4 regions of the Vibrio sp. 1402 genome follow, and region 1 is predicted to be linked to each of the others. Evidence: predicted binding sites of a transcription regulator. Region 1 holds the regulator's gene; each other region holds the start of a gene.
The links. Region 1 encodes PurR, which represses purine synthesis genes. Its sites were predicted from a motif close to TNANGNAAACGTTTNCNTNA; they were not measured.
Positions count from the first base shown of each region.

Region 2: the regulator PurR is predicted to act here: its motif matches at 3,705-3,724, upstream of R7044_RS17005 (NupC/NupG family nucleoside CNT transporter).
Region 3: the regulator PurR is predicted to act here: its motif matches at 4,541-4,560, upstream of pckA (phosphoenolpyruvate carboxykinase (ATP)).
Region 4: the regulator PurR is predicted to act here: its motif matches at 2,259-2,278, upstream of glyA (serine hydroxymethyltransferase).

Region 1 is NZ_JAWOWE010000002.1:92,380-99,741, forward strand. It holds gene glgA (glycogen synthase GlgA) at 1-549, shown strand, start outside; gene R7044_RS03870 (alpha/beta fold hydrolase) at 659-1,462, shown strand; gene R7044_RS03875 (DUF2007 domain-containing protein) at 1,494-1,814, opposite strand; gene R7044_RS03880 (TVP38/TMEM64 family protein) at 1,835-2,521, opposite strand; gene R7044_RS03885 (TfoX/Sxy family DNA transformation protein) at 2,636-3,226, opposite strand; cyclic di-GMP riboswitch class I at 3,343-3,432, opposite strand; gene purR (HTH-type transcriptional repressor PurR) at 3,720-4,724, opposite strand; gene torD (molecular chaperone TorD) at 5,193-5,840, opposite strand; gene torR (two-component system response regulator TorR) at 6,107-6,817, shown strand; gene elyC (envelope biogenesis factor ElyC) at 6,890-7,362, opposite strand, start outside.
Region 2 is NZ_JAWOWE010000009.1:104,627-111,988, reverse strand. It holds gene dptF (DNA phosphorothioation-dependent restriction protein DptF) at 1-822, opposite strand, end outside; tRNA gene R7044_RS17015 (tRNA-Arg) at 1,156-1,232, opposite strand; gene folD (bifunctional methylenetetrahydrofolate dehydrogenase/methenyltetrahydrofolate cyclohydrolase FolD) at 1,436-2,296, shown strand; gene R7044_RS17005 (NupC/NupG family nucleoside CNT transporter) at 2,365-3,564, opposite strand; gene R7044_RS17000 (LysR family transcriptional regulator) at 3,822-4,766, opposite strand; gene R7044_RS16995 (lytic transglycosylase domain-containing protein) at 4,855-5,826, opposite strand; gene R7044_RS16990 (YcgL domain-containing protein) at 5,875-6,156, opposite strand; gene minC (septum site-determining protein MinC) at 6,354-7,016, shown strand; gene minD (septum site-determining protein MinD) at 7,034-7,362, shown strand, end outside.
Region 3 is NZ_JAWOWE010000003.1:91,301-98,662, forward strand. It holds gene R7044_RS06745 (bifunctional GNAT family N-acetyltransferase/hotdog fold thioesterase) at 1-446, shown strand, start outside; gene R7044_RS06750 (AsmA family protein) at 432-2,549, opposite strand; gene pckA (phosphoenolpyruvate carboxykinase (ATP)) at 2,740-4,368, opposite strand; gene hslO (Hsp33 family molecular chaperone HslO) at 4,705-5,580, opposite strand; gene hslR (ribosome-associated heat shock protein Hsp15) at 5,612-5,998, opposite strand; gene gspC (type II secretion system protein GspC) at 6,252-7,178, shown strand; gene gspD (type II secretion system secretin GspD) at 7,215-7,362, shown strand, end outside.
Region 4 is NZ_JAWOWE010000010.1:163,954-171,315, reverse strand. It holds gene lipA (lipoyl synthase) at 1-490, shown strand, start outside; gene glyA (serine hydroxymethyltransferase) at 952-2,202, opposite strand; gene R7044_RS18110 (YitT family protein) at 2,550-3,152, shown strand; gene R7044_RS18105 (winged helix-turn-helix domain-containing protein) at 3,243-4,763, shown strand; gene R7044_RS18100 (hypothetical protein) at 4,895-5,794, shown strand; gene treC (alpha,alpha-phosphotrehalase) at 5,898-7,362, opposite strand, start outside.

The DNA of each region.
Region 1 (7,362 bases):
TTCGGTATGGTTTGTCGGTTGACCCAGCAGAAAGGCGTTCATTACTTGTTGCCTGCTTTGGCCGATTTTTTGAAGCACGATGTTCAGCTAGTTGTCGTTGGGACCGGAGACCCTGTTCTTGCCGCTCAGCTACGAGAGGTTGCCGCGCAGTTTTCTAGCAAATTTGCCTTTGTAGAAGCGTATGACAATGAACTTGCGCATATCGTTGAAGCTGGTTCTGATTTCTTCTTGATGCCTTCTGAGTTTGAACCATGTGGTTTAAACCAAATCTATAGTATGGCTTACGGTACATTGCCGATAGTACGCGGTGTTGGTGGCTTAAAGGACAGCGTTAGCGATTATGATGTAAACCCATCTGAAGCAACGGGGTTTGTTTTTTTCGAACCGATACCGCAGGCATTGTTGTTAACGATGCTAAGGGCACTGTTGCTCTACGCTCAAAACGAGCCTGAAGTGAATAAAGTACAGTTGCACGCGATGCAACAAGACTTTTGCTGGCAAAAGGCCGCAGAATCTTATTTGCAGCTTTACCACTCAGCGTTAGTTTGACTTAAAATTGTAACGAAAGGCGCCGAATGAGGTGCCTTTATTATCTTGAGTAAGGGGAGTGTGGTAGGATGGCTTTTTACTCAATAGCACGATCTTTTTGATACTGAATATGACCCAGCCGCTACTTTTTCATAAAACTTATTTGCACCCTACTAGTAATGAGTGGGTTGTATTTGTGCACGGTGCTGGTGGTAGCTCTTCTATCTGGTTCAAGCAAATTAAAGCTTACAAGCAACACTTTAACTTATTGCTGATCGATTTAAGAGGTCATGGAAAGTCAAATCAGTTACTTAAAGAGCTCATTGCTAGCCGTTATACCTTTACGGAGGTTACCCAAGATATTTTGAAAGTATTGGACCATTTAAAGATCCAATCCGCTCATTTTGTCGGTATGTCGCTTGGTACTATTATTGTTCGAAACCTTGCTGAATTGTCATCAGAGCGCGTACGTTCGATGGTGCTCGGCGGTGCTGTCACAAGGCTTAACACTCGTTCTCAGATATTGGTGAAATTAGGTAATTTTTGTAAGCATATCCTGCCGTACATGTGGCTCTACAAACTGTTCGCTTATATTGTTATGCCTCAAAGAAGCCAACGAGAATCTCGCCACCTTTTTATTCGCGAAGCCAAGAAGCTTTGCCAAAAAGAATTTAAACGTTGGTTTATTCTTGCCGCTGATGTAAATCCGTTAATGAAATATTTTAAAGATCGAGAGTTACCCATTCCGACTCTTTACTTAATGGGCGACAGGGATTACATGTTTATTAAACCTGTCAAAGAAATGGTTGCAGCACATAAGCTCAGCATTCTACGAGAAATCCCGAATTGTGGTCATGTATGCAATGTAGAGCGTCCAGAAGACTTCAATCAACACTCCATCGAGTTTATTAAACAGCAAGCTGTATGTGCTTAAAACTGAGTGCATCCACTGAATAGGAGAGCCGCTATAGCTCTCCTAGTTGATATCCACATTGCCAACATGCACCAAATTGCCCTTCGTTTATTTCATGACATTTTGGGCATTGCCAATCTTGATACTCATGCCTATCGGATTGTTTTCGATATGCTTTTACTATTTCTTCAGCTTTCATCTTTTGTGCCGTGTCAAAAAGCCACACATAAGGATCGGTATCATCACCAAACGGCAGTTCTCCTTTTAAGCCGAAAATACCTTCTCCGCGAACTTCACAGTAAATTTGTTCCACTTTAAGCAGCTCACATACAATGTGTGCTTCTGCTGGGTTTTTAGCGATAAATATTTTCATCAAAATACCCACTTCACCAATTACGAGTTTTGCTGACTTGGTGTCGGCCTTACTTTATTCATAACCCATTTAGTGATGATTGGAAATAGTCCCAATAGCGCAAAAGACGCTAATACTGCGGGTGAAACAATGCCCGATAGGCTTTCAATTGTTGCTAATTGAGTACCTGCATTCAGATATACGGCTGTGCCTGGCAGCATACCTATTTGGCTAGTGAGATAAAATCGACCTACAGACATCGGTGTTAAGCCCATCAGTAAGTTGATTAGAAAGAAAGGGAATACAGGGATTAGACGCAAGGAAAATAGATAAAAAGCTCCGTCTTTTTCGACACCTTGATTAATTGCGTTGAGTTTATTTCCGAATTTGTTTTGTACCCAGTCACGCAATAAGTATCGGCTGCTCAAGAAGGCCAGTGTTGCCCCCATAGTGCTAGCGAAAGAAACCAGTAGCAAGCTTGTCCAAAAACCAAATAAGGCTGCACCAAGTAAGGTGACTACTGCCGCTCCTGGGATAGAAAAAGCGGTAATTGCAATGTAGGTAAAAAAGTAAATCGCAGCCGAGAATACAAAATTCTGATCGATGTATGTAGTTAGTGCTTCTTGTTGGGCTTTTGCATTCTCTAAGGTTAAATACTGGCCAAAGTTAATACCTAAAAAGACGATAGCCGCTAGTAGGATGAGACCTAATATCAGTTTCTTATTCATAATTTTGATTCCAATTTGGGATATATGTAATAAGACAGTAGGAAAACCGAAAAAATTTCACAAAAAAACCGCAGATTAGACTGCGGTTTTACAAGATAGTTTTTAGGCCGACTTTTATTGGAGGCCGTTCATCAACTCATCTCGGCGAGCTTGAGGTACCACACTCCAATGAGTGCCGTTGATAGCACCTTCTAGTGCCCATAGCAACTCAATGTTGACGGTTGCAGAGTGCGTATCTCTTATCGCTTTATAGGCGTTAAGCGCACCTTCCTCTTCAAGCTTCTCTACGGATTCGATGCCGGCTTTTTTTAGCATGCGCTCGGTAGCCAGTCGTAAGTTAGGCAAATCTTTCAAACGGTTAGGCTTTGTACTTGCTTGCTGTTCTTTCTCAAGCTTTGCCTTTTTCAATGATTGATTCGCTACTTCGATTAAGCGTTCGCTTGATTCCCATAAATCGCTGGAAATAGCGTAGTACTTTGTAACGACTGGAAAGCCACGTTTTTTATAAACGTAAGGCTTTAGCCCTTGTTTCTCGAAGTCAGATGAAGTTTTTTGGTCTGCTCTGATATGAAGCTGATTGTTTACCACTAGTGCAAACATTGTTTCATCAGCGAATAGTCCGAAGCCACCAAACATTGAGCGCGACTTGATATTACCAAGTGCCTCAAATAGCTTCATAGAGTCTTTGAGTATCGGTTTATCCATGTTTTGTTATCTCGGTGTAATTAATATTACGCCACCAAAAGTCAGGTCCGAGAGAGTAGCAAACATGCGTAAAAACAATGTCATTACAGAGTAAAGTCATTGCTTACACACTTGCCATCGGTAACCCCGCTACCTTCCATATCGTAATATGGTTCAGGCCGGAGGCTTTGCGTCCCACTCTTTCGAATGGTTTGCCCTGTGCGTGACACAATGAGCATACTTCTTATATTGAATTAACATCACGGTTTAGCGTTAAAAGTGTGATTTCGGTTCAATAAAAATGATAGATTGAATGCTCTATTTTGCATATGGAAAGGTGCAAATTGGCCTTTGAAAAGGAGTTCTTAATATATATTACATTTATATAAAACAGGGAGTTAACGTTAGTCAATTGTTATTAGAGTGGTGTGAAGTATTAGAGAATGCTTAATTTTTCCAAAAAAATAAGCGCCCCTGTAGAGCGCTTATTTAACACGGTTAAATACAGTGAAATTTAGTTCATTTTCTTCACAGTATTTCGAATTACAAGCTCAGGTTGCATCTCGAAAATTCGTTTTTCGTGTTCTTTATCTTTGATACGCTCAAGTAGAATTTCGAATGCATTTTTACCAACACGACGTTTAGGTTGGTGGATAGTCGTTAGCGGTGGAGAGAAGTATTCCGCAAGCTCGATGTTGTCGTAGCCGATCACTGAAATATCTTCAGGAATTTTGATCCCGTTTTGTTGCAAGCGGCTCATTAGGCCTAGAGCCATTGTGTCGTTAAAACAGAATACCGCCGTCGGGCGCTTGTCCATTGCGGTAATTTTATCTGCAACTAATACGGCCGTATCACATTCAAAGTTACCTTCAAGGATCCAGTCTTCATTTACAGCTAGGTTCGCTTCGCTCATTGCGCGACGGAAACCTGCAATGCGCTCTTGGCAAGCAAGCTTTTCAAAATGACCGCTTAGACAAGCGATATCCGTATGACCATTGTCAATCAGATGTTTGGTTGCAATGTAGCCACCTTCTTCTGAGTTATCCATGATCTTGTCTGCTTGTGAGCTCTCTGGGCCCCAATCCATGACCACTTTAGGAATGTCCGCATGACGGTCAAGCATCTCTTTTAGTTCTTCGGTTAAGTCAGAACACATCACTAGGATGCCATCAACGCGCTTTTCAGCCAGCATACGAATGTAATCGCGTTGTTTTTCGTAAATCCCGCCTGTGTTACATAAAATCAGAGTATAGCCTTGGCGGTAACAGTAGCTCTCAACGCCATCAATCACTTCTGAGAAAAATAGGTTAGTTGATTGAGTTACTAACATGCCAATCGTACGAGTTGAGTTGCATTTTAGGCTGCGTGCAACGGCACTTGGCGCGTAATTCAGCTCGTCAACGGCTTTCATTACTTTTTCTTGCGTTGCTTCTGCAACGAAACGCGTTTTATTGATAACGTGCGAAACTGTCGTAGTGGAAACGCCGGCTAAGCGAGCAACGTCTTTTATCGTGGCCATAAATGGTGTCCTGTATCGAGCTACTGAAATATGTCGTATTGGATGTACCTGATGCTCTAATGGTTTCACACCTAGCAATCTAAAATTGGCGCTAAGTGTCTCGGCAGCGGTTGATCCAAGTGCGACAAAAGGGTGCGTAGCAGCATCGGTCGATGAATTTTATCTTTTTTCTATCTGATGAGAAATTGCCATCAACCTGTTAAGAAAACACAAAAACCGCTATATTTCAGCGGTTTACATATAAATCATATTTAATCGTTTGCGCTCACATTTTAGCCCTATGTGGACTGACTAGCAATGTTTTCAGCAAGAGATTTGTGTATTTGAAGTCACATTTTGACTGCTAAATAACCAAGCGTCTTTGCGCTAAGTTAAGGCAAACGAATATTATACCCAAGTTACTTACAATTGGTCACTTTCAGGCATACAGGAAGCCCGATAGGCAGGCTCCCTAAAAATAGGCGGCAATTATTCCCCAAGAAGGTAGGCGCTGTCTAGTTTACAAAATGCAACTAATAGTTTCGCGACACTCGAGTAAAATCCAAATTCGTCGAATTTTTTACATTTGTCTGAAAACTGAGGTAACCAAGACATCAATTGTTGCTGGATAAAGTCGTTTTGTTTAACGAAGGCTTCTTCCATGTGTTTTTCTTGTTCAAGCTCGTTTGAGCGGATAATCATGTTCCCGAGAAAGTCGAGCTCAACGGCTAAGTGATCCGCAGGTTCCTTTAGGTTTTCGTCTACTTGAACGCCAAATTCAGCCATCAACTTTTCCATTTCCTCAGCTGGCTTGTCATTCAGTAAACCTGATTCACCAATGTACATGGATGCGTAAGGAAGAGCGCCGTATTTTTCTGTCTTCAAAAACAGTTCACAAAAGTCAGCTGCAAGCTCTAGTTGTGCATCTTCACGATCTTGTAACCGATTCAATGCATCAACTAGGCTATCAACAGCTGGTTTCAGCGACTCATTTTCACCTAAACCTGCGAGAAAACTGCGAATTTCAACACTGTGATAGGCTTCCAATTCTTTCTCTGTTAGTTCTTTTGCGAACAAGCTCGAAAACCACCAGTAAATTTCAGCGCGTTTTTCATTAAAAGCTTTCACTTCTTGCATTTTGGGCTCCTGAATGATGCTTCAAGTCATGCATCACAAAGTCAATTAGGGATATCCCCTAAGTGTAATCAATTAAAATGAATAGCAGTAACTATAATTGTTATGTTTTATGGTCAAAAATGACCGTTTATTAATAGCAATGGGCAAGCTTGTTTTGAATCAATAAAAACGCTAAATCTTGCGTTTTAATGTATCTATGACTAGAAATGTTACTAGTTATGAATAGAATACGTCTTGGATAATAAGAAGACAGAAAAGTGGTGTAAATGAGCTATCACGTATTAGTCGTAGAAGATGATGTTGTAACTCGTAGTAAGCTTGCGGGATATTTCCAAAATGAGGGCTACCAAGTCAGCGAAGCAGAGAGTGGCGCAGAAATGCGTGAAGTTTTGCAAGCGGGCGATGTAGACCTGATCATGCTGGATATTAACCTGCCTGGTGAAGACGGCCTGATGCTTACTCGTGAGTTACGTAGCCAATCGGATATTGGTATCATATTAGTAACAGGACGCACGGATAGCATTGATAAAATCGTAGGCCTAGAAATGGGTGCTGACGATTATGTGACAAAACCTTTTGAACTGAGAGAGCTGTTAGTTCGCGTTAAAAACTTGCTGTGGCGTATTTCAGCAGCGCGCAGTGGCAGCTCGAAAGCGAATGAAACCAGTGAAGAGCACATTGTGCGCTTTGGGGAGTGGACATTCGACATTCAACGTCGCGCACTTAGCCGCAACGGTGAGCCAGTAAAACTAACTAAAGCAGAGTATGAACTTTTGGTGGCATTATCGTCTTACCCTAACCAGGTGTTAAGTCGTGAGCGTATTTTGAACATGATCAGCCATCGAGTGGATGCGCCGAATGACCGCACCATTGATGTTCTTATTCGACGTATGCGCGCAAAAATGGAGTTCGATCCTAAGAACCCACAGATTTTTGTAACGGTACACGGCGAAGGCTATATGTTTGCTGGTGACTAGTTGGAACATAACTCAATCGTAAAAAGAAAAAGGAGAGCTTCGGCTCTCCTTTTTTGTGGCTTCAAGATAATACTAGTTTGCTTCAACCATTGGTGTTTGGCCGACAGTATCACGCAACCTTTGCCAAATACTGCCCAAGTACTCATGCCAATAAAGCTCTGTTTGTTCTAAGTAACGCGCTTTAGGTGAGTATTTATCCCAAGGTTGACTGATTTCGCTAATAGCTAAGAAGTTGGTCGGGGCTGGGATTGGTTTAATGCCTGCTGCGTTGAACTCATACAATGCACGGCTCATGTGACTCGCAGAAGTGACTAACACAATCTCCTTTTGTTGAACGAATGCAGCCGCTTGACGCGCCTCTTCCCACGTATCTTTCGCATCTTCTAATAAAATGATATCGGATTTCGCGACTCCCAACGCAAGGGCAACGTTCGCCATCATTCGCGCGTGGCTAATTTCAGATCCGCCAGCATAGCCGGATAAGATTAATTTCGCGCCTGGATACATTCTTAAAATACGAATGCCCTCAGTTAAGCGCATTAATG
Region 2 (7,362 bases), on a different contig from region 1:
ATCCGCGCCAGAGAATAAGTTGTCGAAAAGGTAACCATCCGTTGCTAAGATCTGAAAAACAAAATCTAGTAAAGCACGTGCCGTTAAAAATTGGTCTTTGATCAAACGCGCTTTGAGTAGTAGAGCGATAATGTTCTTTTGAACGGAATCCAAACCCAATAAAGCGTAGTTTGCAGTCAATACGCTATGACCGGATTTTTTCACTTCATTGTCGTAGAGCGCGTAAAACGGGTTATCTAAAGTTGGCTCAGTTAAGCGAGCAAGGAACTGAGCCGCAAAATCGGATGTGCTCACTTCGTGGCCAAGAGTGAATTTCGGATACTGTTCGAAATCTAGAAATGTATGGTTTGCTGGAATGTCGTCCGTTTGATTTTCCAAAAAAGCCTTTATCGACGATTTCACATCGCTATGTTGGTCAGCACCTTCCTCAGCATAGTTACCCAACATACCAATATTAATGCCAACAACGAGTGGCTTGTCATTTTTTTTGAATTGACTGAAACGCTCATCTAACGCATGAATCGCTGTCTGGCTAGGATTAAAGCTATGTGTCGCATCAAGATGAAAATCATGCGTTGCTCTATGTTTTTGGCTATATCGGGTCAATATCTCCGACTTGCCATCGCCACTACTGCCACATAAAAAAATGATTTCATCTTTTTTTGCAGACAGAAGCGCTTTCTTGAAATCAGTTTCAATTTCAGTTTCGATATAGATGTGATGCTTGTACTCGGCCAGAAGATCTTGATTTTTCTCTCTTTCGGTGCTCACCGCATAGGGTGAGGACTTGGAGAGGATGCTGAGGGCTTGTGCTAAATTCAAGGTTATTTCTCTTCAAATATGAATAACAGATATTATTTATGAGCGTAAATATTATCAAATCCCAAAATTACTTTATAGCATACCGTTTGAGGATGTATATATTGAGAGATGAAACGTGAATATGCGATTAGTATATTATCTAATGAGTAAAAAAGTTAAATCTTCCCTTAGAAAAACATGAGCTAGCTGACATTATTGTTAGTCAGGTATTCCAACTTATGTATGATTATCAGCTAAAACAGTACTAGCCACCAAGTTTCGCTTTAGAAAAATTCGTTTCCAGAAACGACAAAGCCCCGACAACTCAAAGAGTTATCGGGGCTTTTGAATAAATGGCACGCCCTATTGGATTCGAACCAATGACCACATCCTTAGAAGGGACGTGCTCTATCCAGCTGAGCTAAGGGCGCGCTACAGGGACAGGATTATACGAGTTCAAACGGGTAAATCAACGGGTTTTCATAACATTCTGATCTGAATGCCTAAAAAAAGTCCATTAAAACGCTTAATGTTCAAAAACACCACAAAGCAAACGTTTGCGTATGGATGTTAATAAGAAATTCTGCGACAATGCGCCGCAGATAATCTGCCTTCTTAATTTATAAGGAAAGTCATGACTGCTCAAAATATAGACGGAACTCTCATTTCCCAAACTGTTCGATCCGAAGTGGCTGCACGTGTTAAAGCACGTGTTGAAGCTGGGCTACGTGCTCCTGGTTTAGCAGTGGTTCTAGTTGGTGAAGATCCTGCTTCTCAGGTTTATGTCGGTAGCAAACGCCGCGCATGTGAAGAAGTTGGGTTTGTTTCTAAGTCTTTTGACCTTCCTGCGTCTAGCTCAGAAGAAGAGTTACTAGCGCTGATTGATGAATTAAACAACGATGATGAAATTGACGGCATTCTAGTGCAATTACCCCTTCCTGCGGGCATAGACACAACACATGTTTTAGAGCGCATTCACCCAGAGAAGGACGTGGATGGCTTCCACCCTTATAACGTTGGCCGTCTTGCGCAACGTATTCCAAAGCTTCGCTCTTGCACGCCAAAGGGCATCATTACCCTACTCGACCGTTACAACATTGAGCTGCGTGGTAAACATGCGGTTGTGGTTGGCGCATCAAACATTGTTGGTCGTCCAATGACACTTGAGCTGCTGCTTGCGGGCTGCACAACAACAACATGTCACCGTTTTACCAAAGACCTAGAGAGTCATGTGCGTCAAGCTGACGTTGTCGTGGTTGCGGTTGGTAAGCCTAACTTCATCCCTGGTGAGTGGATTAAAAAAGGCGCAGTGGTGGTCGATGTCGGTATTAACCGTCTTGACTCAGGCAAACTAGTTGGCGACGTGGAGTACGACAAAGCACGTGAAAGTGCGAGCTTTATTACTCCTGTTCCTGGTGGCGTTGGCCCAATGACCGTCGCAAGTTTAATTGAGAACACGATGCTCGCTTGCGAACAGTTCCACACAGACAAATAACGTAAAACTTCAGATACGAAAAAGGCTCCGCGAGGAGCCCTTTTGCTAATTGTTGATATCTATTTCAATTACAGACTTAAAATCACGCCCGCAATAGAAGCGCTCATTAAGTTCGCCATGACACCAGCGATAATCGCACGGAAACCATGCTTAGAAACAAATGCACGCTTTTCTGGTACCAAAGAGCCTAACCCACCAATCAGCATCGCCATGCTTGAGATGTTTGCAAAGCCACACAAAGCAAACGTCACGATTGCTTGTGAGTGTTCACTAAGTTGAGACTTCACTTCTGCAAGCTGGATGAAAGCGACGAACTCGTTCACCACGATCTTGTTACCAATAAGCGAGCCCGCCGTAATCGCCTCTTCCCATGGCACACCTAACAACCATGCGACAGGTGCAAATACGTAGCCTAAGATAAGCTCAAAGCTTAGTGTCGTACCAATAAGGTCTCCAACCCAACCTAGCATCCCGTTCAACAACGCGATTACGCTGATGAACGCTAACAACGTACCACCGACCGATACAGCGATACGAACACCCGCCATTGCGCCATCGGCTAACGCTTCAACCACGTTAGTTGCACGTGGAATTTCAACTTGGCTAATGTCGATATCTGCTGCTTTATCCGTATCTTCTGGCATTAAAATTTTTGCCATCAACAAGCCGGCAGGTGCCGACATAAATGCAGCAGCAATAAGATAATTGAGGTCGACACCCAGTGATGCGTAACCAACCAACGTTCCGCCAGCAACTGACGCTAAACCACCTGTCATAACTGCAAAGAACTGCGAGTCAGTCATGTGTTTTAGGTAAGGCTTTACCATTAATGGTGCTTCAATGGTGCCAACAAAGATATTCGCCGTAGCAGACAAAGACTCAGCACGACCGATACCTAGCAGCTTTTGAATACCACCACCGATAAAGTTAATGATTTTTGGCATCACACCAATGTGATAAAGACCTGAGATAAGAGAGGAGAAGAAAACGATGATACCCAGAACATTGATCGCAAAGGTGAAGCCCCCTGTCGCCAAATTACCGAATAAAAACGCAATGCCCTCTTGACCATAGTTGATCAAATTCGACACAACACTGCTCACTGAATTCAGCGCATCTCGTCCTGCTGGTACATATAAAACCAACAACGCAAACAGTACCTGCAAAGCAAACGCAAACGACACCGTTCTCAGCTTTATATTTTTTCTATTTGTAGAAAGTAGCCATGCTAGGAATAGTATGGCTACGATACCAATAATTGAGTTCATAAAATGAATCCGACAGAAGGGGGATATGGAAGGCACCGGATTGTATAGCGGACTCAAAATGCTGCAAGTTGAGGATGTTAACAGTGTGAAAAGTTTAAGCGACCAATAACTGACCAACAAAATAACCAATTGAATTTATTGAAGATAAACGTTTGCTTATTTTAATTATTTCCATATGGAAAATATGTTTCTGGTTCAGGAAAAATTTTTGTGAAGTGAATCACCTTATGTGTCGTTCTACAACGTCATTGATCCTGTTATTTAGGAATAGAGATGTAAGGCGCCAAACGTTGGTCCCAATGACAAGGGTTGCCGATCTTCTGTTTGATAAAGTTAATCACTGCGGATATTTTTTTTGGCATATGCTGGCGGCTTGGGTATACCGCATAAAACGGCATCGACTGGCTGGCTTTCCAGTCAGGTAACAGCTGTATTAACTTACCCGTTCTAAACTCATCCCCCAGCAAGTAAGTGGCAAGGTAGGCAATACCCCAACCTGCAGTAGCCGCATCCCGAACGGCTTCTGCCAGATCCACTGAATAGTTACCCGAGACTTTTACGTTCAATTCTTGCTGATCTTTGGTAAACGCCCACCCCGTATAGTCACGCTCCCAGCTTCTGTATATGAGGCAGTTGTGAGCAGATAGGTCATCCGGTTCTGCTGGCGTGTCATGTTTCAATAAGTAATCTGGCGATGCCGCAACAACAAACTGGCAATCCGTCAAACGCTGCGCAATGTAACCTTCAGGCAAATGCTCGTTGTTGGTTACCCATAAATCGAGCCCTTCGGCTAACATATCGACCTTATAGTCAAACAGATGTACTTCCACTTGAAGTTGAGGATATAGTTCGCGTAACTCTTGAATCGCTGGAATAATGTGTAAGGTACCAAATGATTGCGACAACCCAAGACGTACCAAACCTGCTACTTCATCCCGCTGGGTTTCCATCTCTAATGTGGCGCTGCTCACCGCTTGTACCACTTGCTCACAGTGATGAAAAAAGGTTTTCCCTGCCTCAGTCGGCGTAAAGCTTCGCGTAGTGCGTTGAACAAGCTTGATACCAAGAGACGCTTCTAACTGACTTAACTGTTTACTCACATGAGACACCGACACGCCTAAGCTCTTTGCAGCAGCTGTGAAGCTTTTGTGTTTAAGAAGAGCGGAGAAAATCACCATTTGTGCGGCACGTTCAGATAACACGCTTTACCTCGATTTGGTTATAGAAAAAACAAAGGGCTCCGAAGAGCCCTTGTATTGAAGACTGGATGCCAAATTGTTTGATGGCAGATCAGTATTTAATGCGGTCAGCCAAGTGACTCACAGCAAGTGCGAAGTAGTAAGAGCGGTTCCACTTCATCAATACGTTGTAGTTATTGTAAACCAGATACGTACGACCATTCTCGTCGTCCGGCATGATCAACCATGCTTTGATGTCTTCATCCAGTTTTGGCAACGGGCTACCGTCATATTTTGTGATACCTAATTGGCTCCACTCTTGAAGGTATTTGCCTTTTTCAGCCGTGCGCCCTTCTAGACTGCGATCAATATTTTTAGGAACCTTAACTTGGCGACCCCAAGTATATTTATCATCCCAACCAGACTTGCTCAAATAGTTAGCGGTTGATGCAAACACGTCCGCTTCAGATTGCCATATGTCTTTTTTACCATCCCCGTTGCCGTCAGCAGCAAAACGAAGGAAAGAGCTTGGCATAAACTGGCATTGACCCATCGCACCAGCCCATGAGCCTTTAAAGTTCTCTAGCTCAATATGGCCTTGATCGAGGATCTGCAGTGCCGACATGGTCTCTTTACGGAAAAACTCTTCACGACGGCCTTCAAATGCCATTGTGGATAGTGCATCAATCACTTTAAAGTTGCCGGTAAACTTACCAAAGTTACTTTCAACTCCCCAAAGTGCCACAATAAAGCGCGGATGGACACCGTACTCATCGCCTATACGCTTTAGCTCAGTATAATGCTCTTTGTAGAGTTGTCTGGCTTGCTTCACCTTCCACTCAGGCACCGCGCGAGGAATGTACTCATCCAATGTCAGTTTCTTTTCTGGTTGGTTTCGGTCCGCTTTTACTGCTCGGGGCTTGTACTCAACATTAGCAAAAGCAGCACTAATGACCTGCTCTGAGATACCTTTATCACGAGCTTCAGCACGCAGCTTATTCAAGTATTCATCAAAACCCTCGCTACTTGCAAAAGCCGAGGTACACATACCAACGCTAAGCATGGTAGCCAGTATCTTTTTCATATTGCCCTCCTTGAGCAAGGCAGAAATCCCAGATGAAAAACGATGACGTTATTCGCCTTTCTGCTGGGCTTTTTGTTCTTTGTACTTTTCTAATAGGTTCTCCGGCGGCGGTGGAACCTGAAGAAAGAAGCCATCATTTTGTAATGAAGCCTTCACTTTTTCGATATCAACTTGTGCCAATTTACGGCCATCAAGTTTAATCGTCATGACAGCGATAGGCTTACCGAACATCTGCATTAAGGTGTCAGGAACCTGTGAAAAATCATCCTTTTTCGGAATATAGAGATAAGTACCTTCTTTTTTCGAGCTTTTATAAATAGAACAAAGCATGACACGCCTTTTATGCTGATTTAGCCGCGTTGAGTGCGGATTAGGTTGTAAACGTCAAATTCTCGCAAACTTAATAGCAAATTTGAGATTAATTCACCTATTTGCCCACGAGAGAACTTGCTGCGTCAAAGGATGAAATATAACATGACATACCTAGTTTAAGGCAACGCTCTTTCAATAAAGGCAAGAAGTCCACGATGACCCATTCACCAGACCTTAAAGGTAGCAGTTTTACATTGTCAGTTTTACACCTTTCTGACAATGAGATCGCAAAGACTGTCGAATTTTTGCAAGAAAAAGTTTCTCAAGCACCTTCTTTTTTTGCATCCGCGCCTTTGGTAATCAATATAGCAAAAGTACAAGGCGACATTGATTTCCCTAAGCTTAAACAAGGCATCTCAGATGCCGGTTTTATTCCGGTCGGTGTAACGGGCTGTAAAGACAAGCGTGTACAAAACCTTGCTTCCGAAGCTGGCTTCGCCATTATGTCGGCGAGCAAATCGCCAAGCCAAGCACCTGCCAAAATGGCACCAACGAAAGTAGTTCGTACGCCTGTCCGCTCAGGACAACAGATCTACGCAAAAGATGGTGATTTGGTGGTGCTAGCGCACGTAAGTGCAGGTGCTGAAGTCATTGCTGACGGCTCTATTCATATCCATGGCACACTTCGAGGTCGTGCGATTGCAGGAGCAAGTGGTCAGCAGGAAGCGCGTATTATTTGCCACGATTTACAAGCAGAACTGGTATCCATTGCGGGTGACTACTGGTTAAGCGATCAAATTGAAAGCGAGTACTGGCAAAAGAAAGTAATGATCAGTAAAGCCGATGAATCATTACATTTAGAAGTTCTCGCGATTTAATCTAAAAAGGAAAAAAAATGGCACGCATTATTGTAGTAACGTCTGGTAAAGGTGGCGTTGGTAAAACCACTTCAAGCGCAGCCATCGCCTCTGGTCTAGCTCTTAAGGGAAAAAAGACCGCGGTGATCGATTTTGACATCGGTTTGCGTAACCTCGATCTAATCATGGGCTGTGAGCGCCGCGTCGTGTATGACTTTGTGAACGTCATTAACGGCGAAGCGACATTAAACCAAGCGCTGATCAAAGATAAGCGCACGGACAACCTATTTATTCTTCCTGCTTCTCAAACTCGTGATAAAGACGCACTGACAAAAGATGGTGTTCAGCGCGTATTCGGCGAACTTGA
Region 3 (7,362 bases), on a different contig from region 1:
CTGAGCTTCAACAGCGCTGGGAGCAACAAATCCCAATTAGCGACAAAATGGGGATCAAAATTAATCAGTACACGGGTTACCAGTTTGAATGCTGTGCGCAGCTTAATCCTAACCTTAATCCGCATAACACCATGTTCGCCGGGTCAGCTTTTACCTTAGCAACCTTGACAGGGTGGGGGATGACGTGGCTGCTGCTTAAAGAGCGTGGGTTGCACGGTGATATTGTGTTGGCCGACAGCTCTATTCGTTATCGTCAACCAGTCGAACAAAACCCCGTGGCGAGTACTTCGTTGGATGGGATCAGTGGTGACCTAGACCGATTGGAGTCGGGACGCAAAGCACGCATCGTTATTCACGTAGTGATTTATAGTGGTGACACGCCAGCTGTGGATTTTGTCGGTACCTATATGCTGATACCGAACTACTCGCAGTTACTCAGTTGCTGATGGGGTAAGCGCCGACTGATCTGCTGGGCGCTTATCTGTTTCACCTTCTTGCTCTGTCGGTGAGAGGGTTTGTTCTGCTGCGGAATTCGTGTCGGGTACTTCATCTTCTTCGATAACTTCTTCGTAAAGCTCTTCCTCTTGAGTCTCCAAATTGATGTTATCAATTACGATTGGCTGCTCGATGGAAGGTTCATTTTTCTGTGGAGTCTCAATATCAGTAGGCTCGGCCAGTTTTGATGCGTTCACGCACTCATTACGGTGGGTTTCGCCACTTAGTAGATCGCCTTCAATGTTTCCGCACGACTCTTCCAATTGATAAGTAATGCCACTTAGCGGGTTGTTGGCCATATCAAATGTTCCCCAAACCTTACCACTTATGGCTTTTCCTGAGATGGTGACCGGCGTTATGGCAACTTCCCCTCGTTGCGCGCTTAAACGCAGTGGACTTAAGGTAATGGCTTTGAGCGAATGATCCGCTTGGGACTTCAAGCGGGTATCTCGGAGATTGGCTTCCACTTCACCCGATAAGCTGTAGGCCAGCATGTTGCGATCACCTGATAACCCTTGTAGATCGAGGCTGAGATCGGAAAAACCATCAATAGCCAGTGTGTCGGGTAAAAAATAATCGTGGAAGAGCGATAAGGGAATACCATCAGCATTGACGTTGAGCGCCCAAGGTTGGCTCGGGGTACTCAAATCTATTTGTCCGATGCCTTCTACGTAGCCTTGCTCGAGTGGCGCAAAAAGGCGAGTCAATTGCCAAAAGCCATCTTTGCTTTGCATGGCAAGTGCTGCGTGAGATGTGAGTATTTGGTCATAGCTGGCGTTGACAACGCTGACTTCCAATTCGCCTTGCCAAAGGCCCCAACGTTGAGCAGACTGTTTAATATCAAGCTGTTGCCCTTCGATATTTAAACCGGAAAGTTGCCAATAAGGTTCGTGAGATAGCTGGATAATTTGGCTGCGCTCAATGTCGAGTCGTTCGATTGCAACATGCTCTAACTCGCTGGTGGCGGCGTGCCACCAATTTAGGTTGTCTTCTGGCTGTGTTGCCCACTTGAGGCCTTGAATAGAGGCTTCTTTGAGCTTCCATTGTGTTGGCGTGAACAATCCAGAAACTTGCACTCGACCTTGCTGCCAATCTAAGCTGAGCTCGTTGAGCTGGATTACTCCTGGCTCGATAGCGGCACTCAAACGTGGCTCTATTGCGGTTTGCTGCTGGAATCGAACGCTATCCGCCTGCAATGACACTTGAGCTTTTGTCTTCCAGAGAGACAGTGGCAGCGTGGCGTTTTCCACAGAAAGATCCAAGTTCTGCCAGTGCCAGTCGCCCCATTCAATATCGGCGTTAAGCAAATCTAAGCTATTAATATGATTAATGCTAAATGGTAGATCGTGCCAAGGTTTTGCAAGCAGTGATTGGCGCTGCGTATTACTCAGTTTCAGCTTGTTGATGGTCACATTTACTAAAGACCAGCCTTGAGGATACTGCTCCCCTTGCCCAGATATTTGACTGTTACGCCAGTTAAAAGAGGTGCCATAAAGCGTACTGTCTTGCGGTTTGTAGTCTATATCGACTAAGACTTGATTAAAGGCTTCGCCATTCCAATAGAGTTGGTCAGCTGCAAGTTGAACTTCGCCATATGGTATTAAATGACCATTCCATTGTGGTGATTGAATTTGAAGGTCAATGCCATTGGCAGAGAACTGCTCGTCGGCGTAATCAATATTTTTGAGCGCGATTTGATGGAATAAAACGTTGTCTAAAGGTGGGAGCTTTGGTGCGCCATACTGCAAGCTCATACCATCAATCAATAAACTATCAACGATCCATTTACCATCGCGATAAACATCGGGATTCATCCATAAATCGACTTGCTCGATGTAAGACGCATCGTCTCCGCTGGTGTTCACGCGTTGTAAAGTTAGGTGATAGGGAAAGCCATAACGCACGCTTCCGGCCCGGAAGGGAAGAGAAAAGGTGTTTGACAGCAAGCGCCAGGTTGCGTCCGCGTAAGATGTTGTTAGCAGCGCAATCGTAGCGGCTGGAATGGCAACTAAGATAACCAGTAACAGAAGTAGAACTCGACGCGCTGTTTTCATCTTTGCTAGAACCTACGTGTGTTATGAAATAAAACTAGATAGGCTTTAGCTTGTATCAATATTCTGTGGTATTCAATAAAAAGCCCCTCAAAAGAGGGGCTTGAAGCAATTTTTGTAACTTGGCCTACGTAAAGGTGATAAGTTAATGCCAACTTTTCACTGCGTTTACGCGACGTCGCTGTTACTCGATTTAATCAATCTGAGGACCAGCCGCAACCAGGGATTTACCTTCAGCGTTGTCTGTGTACTTATCAAAGTTATTGATAAAGCGCGCTGCTAAATCTTTCGCTTTGCTTTCCCACTGAAGTGGGTCAACGTACGTGTCGCGAGGGTCTAGAATGCTAGGATCCACACCTGGTAGTGACGTTGGTACTTCAAGGTTGAAGATTGGAATGTGCTTAGTTGGTGCTTCTTCAATCGAACCATCAAGAATGGCATCAATAATTCCGCGTGTATCTTGAATAGAGATACGTTTGCCAGTGCCGTTCCAACCTGTGTTCACTAGGTAAGCCTCAGCGCCTGCTGCTTCCATGCGTTTAACCAGTACTTCTGCGTATTTAGTTGGGTGAAGCGTTAGGAACGCCGCGCCGAAACAAGCAGAGAAAGTTGGTGTTGGCTCAGTAATACCGCGCTCTGTTCCCGCTAGTTTGGCGGTAAAGCCAGACAGGAAGTGGTACTTAGTTTGCTCAGGTGTCAATTTAGATACTGGAGGCAGTACGCCAAATGCATCGGCTGATAGGAAGATCACTTTATTCGCGTGACCGCCTTTTGATACTGGCTTAACGATATTATCGATATGGTAGATAGGGTAAGAAACACGTGTGTTTTCTGTTTTCGAACCATCATCAAAGTCGATAGAGCCATCGCCACGTACTGTTACGTTTTCTAGCAGTGCATCACGACGAATTGCGTTGTAGATGTCCGGCTCCGCTTCTTTCGAAAGTTTGATGGTTTTTGCGTAACAACCACCTTCGAAGTTGAAGACACCGTCATCATCCCAGCCGTGCTCATCATCACCAATTAGCGCACGTTTAGGATCAGTCGACAGGGTCGTTTTACCCGTACCAGATAGACCGAAGAATACCGCTACATCGCCATCTTTGCCCATGTTAGCGCTACAGTGCATTGATGCGATGTCTTTTAGTGGAAGGAAGTAGTTCATCATGGCGAACATACCTTTCTTCATTTCACCGCCGTACCAAGTACCACCGATAAGTTGCATGCGCTCGGTTAGGTTAAATACGGTGAAGTTTTCTGAGTTCAGGCCTTGCTCTTCCCATTTTGGATTAGTGCATTTTGCGCCATTCATTACTACGAAGTCTGGTTCAAATGTCGCTAACTCTTCTTCTGTCGGGCGAATAAACATGTTTTTAACGAAGTGCGCTTGCCATGCGACTTCTGTGATAACACGAATGCTCAAACGTGTATCTGGGTTTGCACCACAGTAACCGTCAACAACAAACAAGCGTTTGTTAGAAAGCTGGTTTGTGACCAGTTCTTTTAGCTCGTCCCACACTTCAGGAGTGATTGGCTTGTTATCATTTTTCACTTGATCAGACGTCCACCACATATGTTCTTCTGTCGTAGCGTCTTTGACGATGTATTTATCTTTTGGTGAGCGACCAGTAAAGATGCCAGTGTCAACGGCAACCGCACCTAGTTCAGTAACCACGCCGCGCTCATAACCGGTTAGGTCTTCACGCGTTTCTTCCTCAAACAACATTTCGTAGCTTGGGTTGCGAATAACCTCTTTTACGTTATGCAGTCCGTGCTTGGTTAGATCAAGTGTTGCAGCCTTAGTATGTTCCATAACGGTCATAGGTGCTCCTTATAAGGATTTTGTAGGGATTTTGTAAGAATGTTTTAATTTTAATCTGCTCACCATGCTAGCAACGGGGCGGGGAGAAAACAGGGAGATAGCTCAAAATTTACCCATGATTTCAATAAGGTTTTAGGTAACCCGTCACATATTGGTGGGAATAGTCTATCGTGCACGCAATCCTTTGCGCTAGGGCAAAATCATTATTAATTGTTTAAAATTAAGCAGTTGTTTTATTACGCTTGAGGCTAGTTATTACGAGGGGTTGATCACAAAAAGGCCAGCATTAAGCTGGCCTTTTGTAGGGTAAATTACGTGCTTGATAAGCTATGTAAATTAATGCAGGGTTTTCTTGTCCGTAGAAGCTTGTGCATACAGTTCAGTGACTTCAGATTCGTCGAACGTATAAGTTGTGCCACAGTAATCACAATGTAAAGAAACTGATCCAACTTCTGCCAAAATGTCATAAATTTCAGCTTTCTCAACGGTGATGATTGCGGCACCGCTACGCTCACGAGAACAGCCACAATGGAACTCGACAGGTTGCGGCTCGTACAGACGTACTTTGTCTTGGTTATATAGTCGATACAATAACTCGTTCGCTTCTAAACCAAACAATTCTTCATCTTTTACTGTGTCAGTGAGCTGCTCTAGATGTTCGAAATCATCTGGAGAGCCAGTGCCGTCAGGGATCACTTGAATCAACATACCTGCTGCGTGTGCTTTGCCTTCATGCTCACCAGTGCGGATCCATAGGCGCGTTTTTAACTGCTCTGAGTTTGCAAAGTAGCCTTCTAGCACTTCTGCTAAAGTGTCACCTTCTAGTCCAACGACGCCTTGGTAACGCTCGCCGTTTTTCGGTTCGATGGTGATCACAAGGTAGCCCTTACCCATTAGATCGTGAATGTTTGCGTCATCGGCAACATCGCCTTCCCAGCGAGCTACGCCACGAACACGTTGGTTATGGTCACCGTTGATAACGGCAAGAGACACAGGACCGTCGCCTTGTAGCTGGATGGTGATCGAACCTTCGAACTTAAGAGTGGCAGTTAAAAGAGTAGTTGAAACGAGTAGCTCACCCAGCAGTTTCTCTATTGCTGCCGGATATTCCTTGCTGGAGATAACACGTTGGTACGCTTCATCCAATTGTACCAACTCGCCACGTACTGAAAGATCTTCGAATAGGTAGCGGTTTAAAACATTATTTGCCATGGAGTGCTTTCCTCGTTGGTAATTCCGGCTTTTATTGGTGTTTGAACTTAATGATGTCTCGGCGCTGCTTTTTATCTGGGCGGCGTTCCGGACTTGGGTTGTGGGCATTAAGCTTACGTTGAGTCGCGTGTTCCTCACGTTTCGCGATACTCTCATTGGTTTCGCGATATAAGGTTTGTGCGATGGGAGCGCCTCGGCGTTGATCTGAGATTTGTTCGATGATCACGATTTTTTCTTCGTTGCCTTGACGAAGTCTGACTTCAGCGCCCACTTCAACGATTTTACTCGGCTTGCTTCGTTGGCCATTATAGTGGACTTTACCGCCATCGACCATGTTACGTGCGATGGAGCGGGTTTTGTAAAATCTTGCGGCCCATAGCCATTTATCTAGCCTAACGGCTTCATTTAGGGAACTCATAGAACACTACGCTATCTAATCACTGCCCGAATACGGCAATGAGTGATGGATTATTCACCTACAGATGGAGTCAAGGCGTATTTTTTTCAAGGGAGTTGGCAAAAACTGCATAAGAAAAAGGTATGAAAGACAACTTGTGATATAGTTCACTGCTCTTTGTTGAGTAATAATTTTATTGCAAATTTAGCAATTTAAAGTCGATAGCTATCGTTATAGCTTAAATGACGGACGTTAGAATAAAGGAATCCATTCAGTGAAACGTTTAGAGCTAAGTGCAGGATTATCAAGCAGACCGCTACTGGCTCAGATCAAGTCCAATCATTATACCATTCAAGCCAAACTTAGCTTGTTGCTTACCTGTCTGTTTATTGCGATAACCGGATGGATACTTGGCAAAATTGTGTGGTTAGCCATACCTCAATCGTCGGAAGTGCCGCAATGGCGTCCATCGGCGAGTAGCGTTGCTGCGAGCAATAAAGGCGACGCGATAGATTTTAATGCCCTTCAGAATGCCAACCTATTCGGTAAATACACTGAGCAAAAAGCGGCGGTTGTAGAACAGCCTATTGTTAAAGACGCCCCTAAGACGCGCCTTAACCTTACGCTGGTCGGTGCGGTTGCAAGTAGTGATGCCAACACCAGCCTTGCTGTTATTGCTAACCGAGGTAAGCAAGCTACGTACGGTTTGGGTGAAGAAATCGAAGGGACACGTGCGACACTAAAAGCGGTATTGGTGGATCGCGTCATCATTGATAACCAAGGTCGAGACGAGACCTTAATGATGGAAGGTATAGAATATAAGAAGCTATCTGAATCGCCGCAGGTAGCTAGGGCGCAAGCTCAGCGAGCAGAAGCAGCGACGTCTGACGTTGGAGAGAAATTAGAGCAAATCCGCGAGGAAATTGCGAAAGATCCACAAAGCGTTTTTAAATACATCACCATTTCACCCGTCAAAAAAGACGGAGACATTGTTGGTTATCGAGTATCACCTGGTCGTGATGCCGCATTATTTAATGATGTAGGGCTACAACCTGGCGATATTGCGGTTCAACTGAACGGGATCGATTTAAGTGACCCGTCTTCTTCAGTACAACTGATGCAAGTGATGAGCGATCCGCAAGAATTAAATTTAACTGTTGAGCGAGACGGCCAACAGTACGATATCTATATCCAATTGTAAGACTTAGGCAACCGGCGTAAGTTCAGGGAGACATACGTGAAACATTGGTTCAGCAAAAGTGCTTGGCTACTAGCAGGAAGTTTACTCTGCGTACCAGGTGCAATGGCAAACGAATTTAGTGCGAGCTTTAAAGGCACTGATATTCAAGAATTCATCAACATAGTGGGTCGTAACCTCGAAAAGA
Region 4 (7,362 bases), on a different contig from region 1:
AAACCCGCATATTAAGATTGAAACACTGGTTCCTGACTTCCGTGGTCGCATGGATGTAGCGCTTGATCTAATGAAAGACAATCCGCCAGATGTCTTCAACCACAACTTAGAAACAGCGCCACGTCTTTACCGTAAAGCTCGCCCAGGTGCGAACTATAAATGGTCACTTGAGCTTCTTAAGAAGTTCAAAGAGCAGCATCCCGATGTACCGACCAAGTCTGGTTTGATGATGGGTCTTGGTGAAACCAAAGAAGAAATCATCGAAGTACTGAAAGATCTACGCGCACACGGCGTAACGATGCTGACTCTAGGCCAGTACCTAGCGCCAAGCCGTCACCACTTGCCAGTAGAACGTTACGTTCCACCATCAGAGTTTGACGAGCTAAAAGAAGTTGCACTAGAACTTGGCTTCACGCATGCAGCGTGTGGTCCATTTGTTCGCTCTTCTTACCATGCCGATATGCAAGCTCAAGGTATCGAGATTAAATAAGCTCTCGCTTGTTTTGAAAAGTTTGTTTTGAAGAGAAAAGGTTGGCTCAGTGCCAACCTTTTTTGTATCTGGCAAATGATGATAAAAAGCCATTCTACCACCGTCATTCTGAACAGCGAGGAACGAGCGTGATTCAGAATCTGTTTTCAGAATACTGATGATTTTTAGGGAAACTCTGAGTAAAAGAGTGTGCCTCAACAAGATTCCTGATCTCGCCTTGGCTCGTCGGAATGACGTGGTTTGGATATATTGAAAAGGGACAGTGTTGGTAGCCATCCCCTTATCACACACTCTCGCTATATCTCATTCCAAACGCCAGACAAACAAAAAGGCCCTCAAATGAGGGCCTTTAGTATATCAATGTTCAAAATAGATGAGTCGAGTTCTAGAAGAACACACGGAGTTTGCGCGAGCAAATGAGTATGTTCGACACCGAAATCGACTCACTCTATGAAAAGCAGTTAGGCGTAAACTGGTAGACGCTTACAAATTTCTAGCACTTTCTGTTTTGTCGCTTCGATAACTTCTTCGTTGCCGATGTTATCTAGAACGTCACACATCCAGTTTGCTAGCTCTTTTGCATCTTCTTCAGTGAAGCCACGGCGAGTGATCGCTGGCGTACCTACACGGATACCAGACGTTACGAATGGGCTGCGTGGGTCATTTGGTACTGAGTTCTTGTTTACAGTGATATTTGCTGCACCTAGTGCCGCGTCTGCGTCTTTACCAGTGATATCTTTGTCGATTAGGTCAACAAGGAACAAGTGGTTTTCTGTACCGTTAGATACGATTTTGTAGCCACGCTCTTGGAACTGACCAACCATTGCTTTTGCGTTTTTCACTACGCGAGCTTGATAAGCTTTGAACTCTGGCTCCATCGCTTCTTTGAACGCTACTGCTTTACCAGCGATAACGTGCATTAGAGGGCCACCTTGACCACCAGGGAACACTGCTGAGTTCAATTTCTTGTACATATCTTCGCCAGCATTTGACAAGATAAGACCACCGCGAGGACCTGCTAGTGTTTTGTGCGTCGTTGTTGTTACCACGTGAGCATGCGGTACTGGTGTTGGGTATTCACCGGCGGCGATAAGACCAGCTACGTGCGCCATATCAACAAATAAGTAAGCACCTGCTTTGTCAGCGATTTCACGCATGCGTTTCCAATCAACGATTTGCGAGTAAGCAGAGAAACCACCGATGATCATCTTAGGTTTGTGTTCAAGTGCTAGCTGTTCCATCTCGTCGTAGTTGATTTGACCAGCTTCATCGATACCGTAAGGGATAACGTTGTAGTGCTTACCAGAGAAGTTTACTGGTGAACCGTGAGTTAGGTGACCACCGTGCGCTAGGCTCATGCCTAAAACTGTATCGCCAGGGTTAAGAAGCGCCATGTAAACTGCGCTGTTTGCTTGAGAACCTGAGTGAGGCTGTACGTTAGCGTACTCACAACCAAATAGTTGGCATGCACGCTCAATTGCTAGTGCTTCAGCTTTATCTACGTACTCACAACCGCCGTAGTAACGCTTACCTGGGTAGCCTTCAGCGTATTTGTTCGTTAGCTGAGAACCTTGCGCTTCCATTACACGTGGGCTTGTGTAGTTTTCAGAAGCGATAAGTTCAATGTGTTCTTCCTGGCGAAGAGTTTCTTCCTGGATAGCTGCGAACAGTTCCGCATCGTAATCTGCGATGTTCATATCACGCTTAAGCATCTGTATCTCCTGACTCAGATTAGTACTGAAAGTTGCAAAAAAACTGTTGAATGACCCGACGCAAACGTTTTCGTCACCCTAATGGCGCGCATTCTACATAATTTGATTTAGGTCATAAAGAGAAATTTACAATTTTTCTCATGCAGTTTTTTCATGATGACAAGCAATGTTTATCATGCCAGCATTGCAATCGCATAACGACAATCTATTGCCTGTCAAATTTGTGCTTTACACCCTGTAAAACAGCAATTACATAGGTTTACCGTAAATTTTACCCTCTAGCTACCGAAAAGATCATCTTTTTACTACTATGCACGCCTTATTTATCACTAATGACTGCAACATTGATGGAAAAACACTCATTAAAAGAAGACTGGATAGCGATTCTCACGGGTACCTTTTTAGTAGCTCAAGGCGTTTTCTTTCTCCAATCCGCGAACCTTCTAACGGGAGGCACGACTGGATTGGCTCTGCTTATTAGCCAATTTACACCTTTTACCTTTGGTGTGCTGTACTTTTTAGCAAACAGTCCTTTTTACTTACTAGCATGGAAACGCTTCGGCCGTCATTTCGCCATTAATAGTGCCATTTCTGGCGCGTTGGTTTCTATCTTTGCCGATCATCTTTATTTGCTAATCTCGCTCGAATCGGTAAATGAAGTTTATTGCGCCGTCGCAGGCGGACTTTTAATGGGGCTCGGTATGCTGATCCTATTCCGACATCGCTCCAGCTTGGGTGGCTTTAACGTGCTGTGTTTGTTTATCCAAGACAAATTTGGCATTTCAGTTGGCAAAAGCCAAATGGCAATCGATGCATGTATCCTGTTTGCTTCATTCTTCTTTGTCACACCAGAAGTGATTGGCCTTTCAATTTTGGGGGCGTTTGCACTCAATCTCGTGTTAGCGATGAACCACAAACCGCACCGCTATTCCGTGACCTACGGTTCATAAATTTTTGATAATGATTGAAGCGCGATTTATAAGATTTCGCGCTCCAATCGCTATATAATACTTCGCGATTTCCAAATAGATCGGTACGGTATGCGCGACTTTCTGCAACAAGCTAAACAGACTCACAGTTGTATTGCGATTGGAGAGCTGATCTATAACCCGAAGACACAGACCCTTCATCAAGATGCTATCGCGATTGATCTTGAACCTCGCACCATTGAATTATTAGAACTGCTGTTAACAAGCGTTGGCCACCCACTCTCTGCTGACACCATTATTGAAACCATTTGGCAGAGCAAGTTCATCTCTAAGAATGTGCTCACGAACCGCATTAGCACCTTACGTGCCCTGCTACAGCAGTACTTACCCGAATACGATGCCGCTAAGCTCTTGGTCACTTACCCCCGCAAAGGCTACTTTCTTAACCCTGCCAATATTCGTTTAGTGCCACCAGCGAAAAACCATCGGCGCGTTATCTCAACCCAGGTGGCGAGTAATAAGAACTTCAAGCTGATTTTTGCTTACAGCTTATGTGCCATACTTGCGGTATGTAGCATGACACTCGCAAGCTTGTTATGGCAACGCCAAGAAATCTCAACACAACAAACACGTCATCAACTACTGATTCCCAAAGTCGAGCTACTACTCAACCGTGTCGATTCAATCGGCTCCCAGGCGCGAAAATACCGCATACTGGTCAAAGCCATCTTGCTGCAACAACAGGTCGAATATCCATACACCGACATCGCCAACCAAGATGCTCCCAGTTACTTTCTTGATCCTATCGGTCATACGCCATATTTCCCTGGCGCACGAAACATGCAGACCAGCGACTACGAGCTCAATATCGAGTTAAAAGACGGCACAAAACAGGGCATCTTGAAAGCGCAGATGAACCTTATTTATCCTGCGACGGGCAAGCTGGCGTTTCGCAATGAGTACACACTGCGTTTATCTGCCTTACAATCGGATATTTTCCAAATGCACTCGGATGTCGCGCAATACTTCAATCTGCCTGCACCTTCGGCAAGTTCGTGGCAGCTTTCGAATATTCACAAAAAAATGTTATTCGAGAATGCCTTTTCTAGCCAACCTCTCCGACAATCTGATGAGTTTGCGGCTATAACAACGGCAAGACATCTCGCCTTATACGAGCACGAACATCAAAAGCTGGAAGCGTATTTAACTCAAGTACAATCGTCGTTTGATGTTTTGCCAGATGAGCTGAGCCTCTGGTTAGGTCTATTGCATTTCAAATTAGGTAACTTAGACAGGGCAAAAGCTCTGTTAACGACACCAGATGGCGACTCACGTATCCAAAACGCACTGATTTATACCTTTGTGTCTCACATTGCTTACAAGCAGAACAAACTTGAACAGTTCCGTCTCAACTACATGGAATCACTGGTGGCGCTGCTGCGCGTTTTACCTTCCGAAACCTTGTTTGAGCGTCTTTCTCAATCTGAATCAAAAGAGACTTGCCTCCAACCGTGGAAAACGTTGCATGTTAGTGTGACCGATCAAGAAATCATAAGCCGATGGAAAGCGCTCATTAACGAGTATTGCATTAACGTAGCCAACGAAATAACCCCAAATAAAACAAAGACCTAAATATAAAATTAAGCTTTCATTAACCCCTATTATCTTTTGTTTTTTGCCCTTTTTCTCTCACTGAACTTAGCATGCTCGCATTCAAGCAACGGCCCAACATGAAGCGGCCTTATCAATCAGGAATGTAAACCATGCTAAACAAAATGACGCTTATCGCAGCAGCAACTCTGGCTCTTTACGGCTGTGGCGGAGGTTCGTCTTCTGGCAGTGCGAATCCAAACAAAGTGCCTCAAGAAAGTTTCGACGTCTCGATTCACAACTCAATCTTCGCTCCCACGCCAAGCACACAGCTAAACTACGCATTTAGCTTGGATGGCCAACCAGAAGGCGACATAAAACTGAGCTTCCAAGCGATGGGTCGCGAGCAAATATTGGCAGCATTGGCACAAATCCCAAACAGCGAGGCAATGGTCCAGTTGGTTAATGACTTGGTGAACTACGGCGCCGAACAGTTCTACTATTCAGACGAGCAGTACAACGACGACGAAGAGAGCAATACGCTTTACTTTGCAGGATCAGATGGTGCACTCCATGAAATCACTGACGCTTATTTCATTGGTCATCAGTTTATTGCCATGCTTATGCGCAGCGGTCCGATTTTCCGCCTAAACGGTGACGACGTAAAAGAGAAAAGCCCGAATATTGACATCGGTGAAGAAACTATATCTCTGCAAACCACTCTTACAGGCTACTCAGTTCACAACCTACTAGACCGTTTTGAAGAGCATGAGTGGGTACAAAACCTTCCTATGACAGCATCTTGCCAAGTGGTTTGGCAACAGCAAATCCGAGAGACTGGCGTGCGTAAAGCGTTCTCGATCTCAGGCAAGAAAATTGAAGCGGCATACCTGATGGAAGAAAACATCTACAACCTGAACTGTGATGACATGGACTCAATGGAGTTCGCCACTTCGGCAGAACGTTGGTTTAACCCGAGCTTAGGTCTGATTGAACAAATTGAACTGCTGAAAGTACAACAAGTACAAATCAACGAAGAGAAAGTGCAGCTAACAGCAATTGAAACAAAATAAGCCTGTACTCCACAAGTATCTCGCATCTCAATAAAAAAGGCTTTGGGGAGCACACCAAAGCCTTCATCTCGAACATCAATCTTAGGGGTGATGACACCCGAGTTTATTCTTCTATCAATAAAATACGAGTTTCGTAAGGTCGTAACACTTGATGGTTTGACGCGACTGCGCTCGCTGAGTTTTGATAGTTAGATAGCAAGTTTTTCGCCTTACTCATATCAAAACGTTCTGGCAGAACGCATTCCACCTCTTCAGCGTAGTAGTTATTGATACACAGCAGCGTTTGCTTATCGTTCTGACGAGCGTAAGCGAAAATACGTTTGTGCTCTGGCAGCAGGTCCTCGTAACGGCCATCGGTGATGACTGGAACCTGTTTACGCAGTTCAATCAGACGCTTGTAAAAGTAGAACACCGAGTTCAAATCGGCAACCGCAGCTTCAGCATTGATTTCCGAGTAATTCTGCGCCACTTCAAGCCACGGCGTGCCCTCAGTAAAGCCCGCGTGTTTTGCACTGTTCCATTGCATTGGTGTACGTGAGTTATCACGCGACTTCTGTGCCAAGATCGCCATCATATCGTCATGAGATACACCATCACGGTTGACCATGATGTCGTACATGTTAGTACTTTCAACATCACGATATTGGCTGATTTCGGTATAACCCGGGTTGGTCATGCCGATCTCTTCCCCCTGGTAAACATAAGGTGTGCCTTGCATCATGTGCACTGATGCCGCAAGCATCTTGGCAGATTCAACACGGTATTGCTCGTCGTTACCTAATCGGCTCACAACGCGTGGCTGGTCGTGGTTACACCAGAACAGCGCCCCCCACCCTTTGCCATTTAAGCCCGTTTGCCAATGATTGAAGATCTGTTTTAACTGAATGAAATCAAACGGCGCTTTGGTCCATTTTTCACCATTTGGATAATCGACTTTCAGATGATGGAAGTTGAACACCATGGATAGCTCTTTGCCGTCTAGCGAAGAATATTGCTGGCAGTGCTCTAGTGTGGTGGAAGACATTTCACCCACCGTCACGCTGCCGTATTTTTGAAACACAGATTCGCTAATCTCTTGAAGGTATTCGTGCACGCGTGGGCCGTCGGTGTAGAAGCGGCGACCATCACCAATATCATCACTTGGAAAATCTTGCTGCTTGGAAATCAGGTTGATAACGTCGAGACGGAAACCATCCACTCCTTTTTCTGCCCAGAAGCTGATGACTTCTTTCACTTCTTCACGCACTACTGGGTTTTCCCAGTTTAAGTCCGCTTGCTCTTTAGCAAAAAGGTGCAAATAGTACTGGCCTGTTTTTTCATCCAGCGCCCAAGCGTTGCCACCAAACTTTGATTGCCAGTTGTTTGGTTCAGCACCATCTACCGGATCTTTCCAGATGTAGTAATCACGGTATGGGCTGTTTTTATCACCCAGTGCGGATTGGAACCACTTGTGTTCTGTCGACGTGTGGTTCACTACAATGTCCATGATGATACGAATGCCCAACTGATGCGCTTCTGCTAGCAAAGTATCGAAATCTTCCATAGTGCCGAACTGTGGATTGATCGAG